Regions from separate parts of the Paraburkholderia sp. J41 genome, predicted to be linked through region 1. Evidence: predicted binding sites of a transcription regulator. Region 1 holds the regulator's gene; the other holds the start of a gene.
The links. The regulator LexA, encoded in region 1, represses DNA repair genes until DNA is damaged. The targets are predictions, from matches to a motif close to ACTGTATNNNNATACAGT.
Positions count from the first base shown of each region.

Region 2: U5805_RS26715 (VRR-NUC domain-containing protein) is a predicted target of LexA. The motif match lies at 1,063-1,080, and genes of this name have one in related genera.

Region 1 is NZ_CAJMZE010000015.1:76,171-80,432, forward strand. It holds gene U5805_RS17330 (sulfate ABC transporter substrate-binding protein) at 1-649, opposite strand, end outside; gene lexA (transcriptional repressor LexA) at 967-1,617, shown strand; gene U5805_RS17340 (hypothetical protein) at 1,648-2,034, shown strand; gene U5805_RS17345 (DUF2939 domain-containing protein) at 2,145-2,858, shown strand; gene U5805_RS17350 (universal stress protein) at 3,008-3,478, opposite strand; gene nodI (nodulation factor ABC transporter ATP-binding protein NodI) at 3,765-4,262, shown strand, end outside.
Region 2 is NZ_CAJMZE010000036.1:35,773-40,034, reverse strand. It holds gene U5805_RS26725 (DUF3443 domain-containing protein) at 1-242, shown strand, start outside; gene U5805_RS26720 (hypothetical protein) at 339-956, opposite strand; gene U5805_RS26715 (VRR-NUC domain-containing protein) at 1,088-2,863, shown strand; gene U5805_RS26710 (ATP-dependent DNA helicase) at 2,860-4,262, shown strand, end outside.

The DNA.
Region 1 (4,262 bases):
TCGTCACGAACTCCTTCGCCTTCTGCTCGTTGCCGCCCGGCTGATGCAGCGCGTAGGCCCACGCCGCAAGGTAGTTCCAGCGCGCGCCGCCCGAGGTTTTCGGATTCGGCGTCACGATCGAGACGCCCGGCTTCGCGAGATCGTCCCAATCCTTGATGTGCTTCGGGTTGCCCTTGCGCACGAGAAACACGATGGTCGAGGTGTACGGCGAGGCGTTGTCCGGCAGACGCTTTTGCCAGTCTTTCGCGACGAGGCCCTTGTTGGCGAGCGCGTCGATGTCCCAGGCGAGCGCGAGCGTGACGACATCGGCTTGCAGGCCGTCGAGCACCGAACGCGCCTGCGCGCCCGAGCCGCCATGCGACTGCTTGATGGTGATGGTTTCGCCCGTCTTCGCCTTCCACTGCTTGATGAAGGCTTCGTTGATGTCCTGATACAACTCGCGCGTCGGGTCGTAGGAGACGTTGAGCAGCGCGGTATCGGCATGCGCGGCCACGGGCGCCAGCGCCGCCGCGCCGCCCAGCAATGCCGCGACCGGCACGATCAGCGGCGCCGCTCCGAGCGCCAGCCTCGCCGCCCATGTCCTGAGCCAGCCTGCTCGCGGCGCTTTCTCCGCCGCTTTCCCCGCCAATTTCCCCGATTCCGTGACCATCTATCTGTTCTCCGTGCCCGTATGTGGTTGCCGGCAAGTTGCCGCTCAGTTGCCGACTCAGTTGCCGCTAACGATGGAGGCCAGTCTAGCGATCCGCTTACATCATTAAAAATAATGTTTCTTCATTTTTTAATACGCAAAAGTGGTAAGCGACAGAGGAAACCGCTGCAACGGCATTTTTCCGTCCGTCAGGGCGCCATGAAACGCTGCTGCGGCGGCATCGGCAAGGCATCGGGGCGACGAACTTCAAGTAACACTTGAAAAGCGGCAAATACTGTATAAAAATACAGTCACCTGTTTAAACATACAGTGGCGCCATGACCAAACTCACCGCACGACAACAGCAGGTTTTCGATCTGATCCGCCGGGCGATCGAGCGCACCGGCTTCCCGCCCACCCGCGCCGAAATCGCGGCGGAGCTGGGTTTCAGTTCCGCCAATTCGGCCGAGGAACATTTGCGCGCGCTGGCGCGCAAGGGCGTGATCGAGCTGGCTGCGGGCGCCTCGCGCGGCATCCGTCTCGTGCCCATGGGCGACGAGCTGCCGCATCAGTTCACGCTGCCGCATGCGAGCATCATGCAGCTCGCGCTGCCGCTCGTCGGCCGCGTGGCGGCGGGCAGCCCGATCCTCGCGCAGGAACATATCTCGCAGAACTACATGTGCGACCCGGCGCTCTTTTCGAGCCGCCCCGACTATCTGCTGAAAGTGCGCGGTCTTTCGATGCGCGACGCCGGCATTCTCGACGGCGACCTGCTCGCCGTGCAGAAGAAGGCCGAGGCGAAGGACGGCCAGATCGTCGTGGCGCGTCTTGGCGACGACGTCACGGTCAAACGCCTCAAGCGCCGCCCGAACGGCCTGGAGCTGATCGCCGAAAACCCCGACTACGACAATATTTTCGTCGAGTCCGGCAGCGCGGAATTCGCGCTGGAAGGCATCGCGGTCGGCTTGATTCGCCCCACCGAATTCTAAAAATCCGCTGATATCCGTCTGGAGAGAGTCATGGAACGCCTTGCCCGTCTGCTGCCCTTCCGTCAATTCGGCCGCCTGCGTCATCTGCGTGGAATCGCCTCGTGCGCCGCGCGCGAGATGCGCGCCACGGCTGCCGCCATCAACGGCTCGCTCTTCGACGATATCGACAACGCGCCCAACCTCGTCGCCACCAGCACGGCCGACCTGCCGCCGCTGCCCTCGGCACAGCCGGCGTTCGCGCGTGTTTCGCTCAACAGCGCGCTCAACGTCGACCAACCCGCGCGCCGCGCGCCGGTGCGCGTCTATCACGGCCCGTCGCGGCTCATTCTGGTGGGCACGGTGGACGCGGTGTGCCGCGCGATCGACCGCTGCATTGCCGAGCAACCGACCGACTTGCCGGCCGCGCTCGCGAAATAAGGCACGCGCGTCGCAAAAAAGGACGCGCCGCGATGCGGGTTCTGTTTGTGCTTCGGGATCGTTTTCGCTTTATGGCGGTCAATCCTTGACCGAACGATCACGCCCACCTTATGACAGAGCCGCTCGCGAATACCTCAAGCTGGAAAAAGCCCCTTGCGATCACCGTCGCGGTGATTGCTACCGTTGCGGTACTCGGTTATGGCTACGCGTCGCCGTATATCGCCGTGAATCGCATGAAAGCCGCTGCCGACGCGCGCGACGCCGCCACGCTCAACGAATACGTCGATTACCCGGCGCTGCGCGTGAGTCTGAAGCAGCAAGTTGGCGCGCTGTTGCAGCAGCGCATTCACGCGCAGCACAGCAGCAATCCGCTTTTGCTGCTCGGCGCGGTGATCGGCGCGGCGTTGATCGGCCCGCTCGTGGACGCCTACGCTACGCCCGATGGTGTGGCCGCACTGCTCAACGGCATGCCGCCCACGGGCAAGCCGGGCGAACAACCCGCGGCGCCCGCGCCGCAAACCTCGGGCGCGCAGCCGGCGCCGCCTGTTCAATCAACGCAACCGGCGCCCGCAGCGCCGCCGGCCGCCGCGCCCGCACCACCCGCTCAACCTGCTCCGCCCGTGCAAACCGCCCCGGGCACGCCTGCACCGGGATCACGGCCTGTTACCGCGGCGGGCTATCGCAGCCTCAATGAGTTCGCGCTCACATGGGACCGCGGCACGACGGGCGAGCACTACGCCGCCATCCTTCAGCGCCACGGGCTTTTTTTCTGGAAGCTCGCGGCGGTCGAGCTCAATGAGGGAAGCGCGGCAAATTCGCCGTAACGGCGTTTGCCGTAAAAGCATCGCCGCAAAGCCGGTTCCGGGGCGAACCGGCTTCGCACTGGATTGAGCCGCTCAATTGGGCCGCTCAATTGGGCCGCTCAATTGCGCCGCTCAATGCGTCACTCAGAGCGGCGCCTGTCAGGGCAATCTCAAGCGGCGGCTTGCTGCTGTTTTTCCTCGGCCGCCGACGAACACGCCACAAGAATCGAACACGACACGCGATCGAGCAGCGGCGTATTGCCCGCGCCCATCCACCAGCGCGCAAGCCCGGTGCGGCAGCGATGCCCGACCACCACGAGATCGACGTTCAGTTCGATGGCGAGATTTGCGATTTCGTCGATCGGATGCCCGAATGCAAAGTGCCCCTGCGCGCGCACACCGCGCTCGGTGAGCCAATCCACGCCTTCCTGAAGAATCTCGCGCGCTGTTTCCTCGAAGCGGCCGCACGCCACATCGGTCAGCAGCCCCGCGCTTTGAGCGATGGACGAGCGCATGTCGACGACCGAGAGCAGATGCGTTTCGGCCTGCAAGTCGAGCGCAAGGTCGGCGCCGCAGCGCAGCGCCTTGCGGCCTTCGCGCGAGCCGTCGTAACAGAGCAGGATTTTCTTGTAGCTCGCCATGATCATTTCTCCCTACCCGCATGAAGTGCGGGCTGTGCGATTCTCATGATCGTGCGCCGCAATTGGCGATGCAAGGGTTGGAAAACGCCAGGTCGGCATCAAAAAACGCCAGATTTTTGCCGATGGTTTCCTGACAGGACGCACGCCGCTTGCGCCCGCGCACCGATTCGCGCCGCAACACGGCGCGCAACGCTCCCGCTGCCCGCTCGCGGCGCAGCGATGCACTAGAATGGACCGCCTCGGCTTCGCGCCCTTTCGCCCACGTCGACCTTTTCCCATTTTGTCCATGCCCGCAGCCGCCATCGAATTCGAGCAGGTCATCAAACACTACGGCGACCGCGCGGTCGTCAACGGACTGTCGTTCGAGGTCGTGCCCGGCGAATGTTTCGGTCTGCTCGGACCCAACGGCGCGGGCAAGACCACGACGCTGCGCATGCTGCTCGGCATCGTCGCGCCCGACGCGGGGCGCATCAGCCTGTGCGGCGAACCGGTGCCCGCGCGCGCCCGCCACGCGCGCGCGCGCGTGGGCGTCGTGCCGCAGTTCGACAACCTCGATCCCGACTTCACCGTGCGCGAGAACCTGCTCGTGTTCGGCCGCTACTTCGGTTTGTCGGCGCAACAAACGCGCGATCTCGTCGCGCCGCTGCTCGAATTCGCGCGGCTCGAAAGCAAGGCCGACGCGCGCGTGGGCGAGCTGTCCGGCGGCATGCGCCGGCGCCTCACGCTGGCGCGCGCGCTCGTCAACGATCCCGACGTGCTCGTGATGGACGAACCCACCACGGGT
Region 2 (4,262 bases), on a different contig from region 1:
GTTCGCCGACGAACCTCGGCGCGACGATTCTCGGCATCGACAACGCGAGCGCCGCCGTGAGCTTCGCCGTCACCAGCTCGTCGACGCTGTTCGCCACCGGCAACTGGGCCTTCGACAATCTCGCGGGCTACAACGGGAGCGCGTTCGGCTGGGGGCTGCCCTTCTTCTTCGGGCGGCGCGTGTTCACGGCGATCGAGGCACAGGCCACGCCCGCCGGCAACGGGCCGTATTTCGCGTTCTGAGTTTTCGCGCCGGAAAGCCGGAAGCGCCGAAGGCCCCTTGCGGGGCCTTCGTGAGCGATGCGGCGAGCGTTCGGCAAACTGCCGGCGCGCGCGGGCTTACTCGTCGGCGTCGGGATCGGGCGTGGTGCGCGCGAGCTTGGCCGGCGTGAGCCAACGGAACGAGGCAATGCCGCCCGATTCGTCGAACGTGCATTCGGCCGCCGCCAGCGTGCGCGGCGGCTTCTTGAGGCCGAGCTTCTGGGCGAGCACGGCCACGGGCGTGGTGGGCTTCGCCTCCGGCGTCGAGCCGTTGGCCTCCGGCGCCGTGGGCACCGCCATCACGCCGGGCAGCGCCGCCGCCGCGGGCGTGGACGTGGACGTGTAGGTCGAAACATCACGACGCGCCGGCGTGCCGTAAGCGGCATCCGACGCCGGCACCGCCGCTACGGACGACGCCGCCACAACATCCGAAGCGCCCGAGGCACCCGATGCCGCCGCTGCGCCCGACGCCGCATAGGCGGCGGCCGGGTTGTCGAGGCTGCCTTCGACCACGACGCGCGCGCCGCGCCAGTTCGTAGCGCTATGCGAAACGGCGAGGTCGCCCATCGACAGATCGGCGAGCCGGTTGCGCATTTCCTCTTCGCACGCGTTGGGGTTGCGGTACTGGGCCGCGCAGCCCGCGAACAGGGTCGTGGCGGCCACGAGGGCGGCGAGGCAGGCGTTGCGTGGGTTCATCGCGGTTCCGGTTTTCAGGCTGCGGCAATTGTAGCGTAAGGGCCGGGCAATCCCTGAGCCGGCCGCAGGCGCGCGCGAATGGCCGCGCCGGCCTGCTATCATCGCCGCTGTATATCCGTACAGTGCCGCGCGTGCTTTCCGACTCTCCCGATCCGTTCTATTACCTCGCGAACTTCGAGCGCGCGCTCGCGTGGCTCGGCGCGCGCTGCGCCGATCTGTTCGACGACGCCGAGCGCCGTTTCGCCGCGACCTTCCCGTTGCTGCCGCGTTCGGCGCGCGCGCTGTTCGTGCGCATGCTGATGCGCAAAGGCCCGCATTTTCGCGCGAGCCGGCTCGATTACGCCGAGATCGGCTGCCCGCGCGCGGCGGCGGCGGCGCTCGTCGCGGCGGGCTGGCTCGACGGCGCGCCCGCGCTCGACTTCGAAACGCTCGCCGCGCTCGTGACGAAAGCGGAATTGCAGGCGCTGGCAGCGCGACTCGAACTCGCGCCCGAGGCGCACGCCGCGCGTGCCACGCGGGCCGCCACGCTCGGCGCGCTCACGGCGCACCTTTGCGGCAGCACTGCCGCGACCGGGGTGCGCGACTGGCACGCCTGGTTCCCCGCTTCGGCGGACACCGTTTGGCATTTCAAGGCGGCGCCGCTGTGCGAACGCCTGCGCCTGATGTTCTTCGGCAATCTGCGCCAGGACTGGCGCGAATTCGTGCTCGCCGATCTTGGCGTGTTCCGCTACGAAACCGTCGCTTTCGACGCCGCGTCGCGCGCGTTCCAGCATCGCGGCGACATCGACACCTGGCTCGCGTTGCGCGACTGCCGCGAGACGCTCGAAGCCGCCATCGCCGACGAAGCGCCCATCGTCCCGCCGATCGAAACCGCGCTCGCCACGCTCGACGCCCTCGCCGCGCGCACGCATGCGAATCCGTGGCTGCGCGAGCGTCATGACAAGCTGCGTCACGCCGCCGGACTCGCCGCCGAGCGCGCGCGCGAGCCCGAACTCGCGTGGCGCGCTTACGCCGGCAGCGCTCACGCCGAATCGCGCTACCGGCGCGTGCGCGTGCTCGAACAACTCGATCGGCGTGAAGAAGCCGTGGCGCTCGCGCGCGCGATTGCCGCCGCGCCCGCGAACGAGGAGGAAGCGCAGCGCGCGGCGCGCACGCTCGGGCGTCTCACGCGCGCGCGCCGCGCGGCTTCGCCCGTCGCGCCCGGCTTCGCGAACCTCGAACTCGTGCTGCCGGCCGCGCCGCACGGCGTGCGCGTGGAGGAAGCCGCGCGGCGCGCGCTCGCCACGCCCGACGCGCCCGTGTTCTATGTGGAAAACACGCTCATCAACGCTCTGTTCGGCTTGCTGTGCTGGCCCGCGCTGTTCGCGCCGCTGCCCGGCGCGTTCTTTCATCCGTTTCAGCGCGGTCCCGCCGATCTGCATGCCGCCGATTTCGCCGCGCGCCGTGCCGCGCATTTCGACGCTTGTCTCGCGGAACTCGAAAGCGGCGCGTATCGCGATTCGATCTTGCGGCGCTACGCCGAGAAAAACGGCGTTCAGGCGCCGTTCGTCGCGTGGGGCGCCTTGAACGACACGCTGCTCGCGCTGGCGCTCGATTGTTTTCCGGCCGCGCACCTGCGCCTGTGGTTCGAGCGGCTGTTGCGCGAACCGGTGGCGAACCGCAGCGGCTTGCCCGACCTCGTGCGTTTCCGGCCGATGAACCCAAGCGACGGGCAAACCGGCGAGCGGCGCTACGAACTGATCGAGGTGAAAGGCCCCGGCGACCGCTTGCAGGACAACCAGCGCCGCTGGCTGGCGTATTGCGCGGCGCACGGCATGGCCGTGACGGTGCTGCACGTGCGCTGGCCGGAGAGCGTCGAACCGCCGTCCGGTGCGGCCCTCGAAACCGGTCACGCCGGCGCGCCATGAGCTACACCGTTGCCGTGCGCACGCTTTGCGAATTCACCGCCAAACGCGGCGATCTCGACCTGCGCTTCACGCCCTCGCCCGACGCAAGCGAGGGCCGCGCGGGTCACGCCGCGATCGCCGCGCGCCGTCCGGCGGGGTACGAAACGGAAATCGCGCTGAGCGGCACCTACGGCACGCTCACGGTGCGCGGCCGCGCCGACGGCTACGATCCGGCGCGGCGGCGGCTCGAAGAGTTCAAGACCTATCGCGGCGACCTCGACGCCATGCGCGAAAACCAGCGCGCGCTGCACTGGGCGCAACTGCGCGTGTACGGCGCGCTGCTTTGCGAGAAGCTCGAACTCGATGCGCTCGAACTCGCGCTCGTGTACTACGAAATCGGCTCCGGACGCGAGACCGCCCTCGTCGAGCACGCGAGCGCCGCCGGGTTGCGCGCGAGCTTCGAGGCGCAGTGCCGCCGCTTTGTCGCGTGGGCCGCGCAGGAAAGCGCGCATCGTACCGCGCGCGATGCGGCGCTCCAGGCGTTGAGCCTGCCGCATCCCGCTTTTCGCCAGGGCCAGCGCGATCTCGCCGAAGCCGTGTGGCGCGCGGCCACGCAAGCGCGCTGCCTGCTCGCGCAAGCGCCCACGGGCATCGGCAAGACCATCGGCACGTTGTTCCCGCAACTGAAGGCGTGCCCGCGCGCCGGCATCGACAAGGTGCTGTTCCTCAGCGCGAAAAGCTCGGGACGGCAACTCGCGCTCGACGCGCTAAACACGCTCACGCGCGCGAACGCCGCGCCGGATGCGCCGCCGCTGCCGCTGCGCGTGCTCGAACTCGTCGCGCGCGACAAGGCGTGCGAGCATCCGGAAGCCGCGTGCCACGGCGAATCGTGCCCGCTCGCGCGCGGCTTTTACGACCGGCTTCCCGCCGCGCGCGAGCGCGCGCTCGAACGCGTCTGGCTCGACCGCGCGGCGCTGCGCGACGTGGCTCAAGAACATCGCGTGTGCCCGTACTATCTGGGCCAGGAACTCGCGCGCTGGAGCGACGTGATCGTCGGCGACTACAACTATTACTTCGACGTAAGCGCGATGCTGTTCATGCTGGGCGCGCACAACGCGTGGCGCGCGAGCGTGCTGGTGGACGAAGCGCACAACCTGCCCGAACGCGCGCGGGCGATGTACTCGGCCGAACTCGTGCAAACGCGCATCGACGCCATTCGCGCCAGCGCGAGCACGCCCGTCAAGCGCGCGCTCGCGCGCCTGCAAAAGCGCTGGAACGCGCAAAACGCCGTGCTGCCCGGCGCATGGCGCGCGAGCGAAACGCTGCCGGAAGGATTCGTGAACGCGCTCGGCGACGTGATCGGCACGATCGGCGATCAACTCGCGCAAGCCACGCTGGCGCGCGACGCGGAACTCGAACG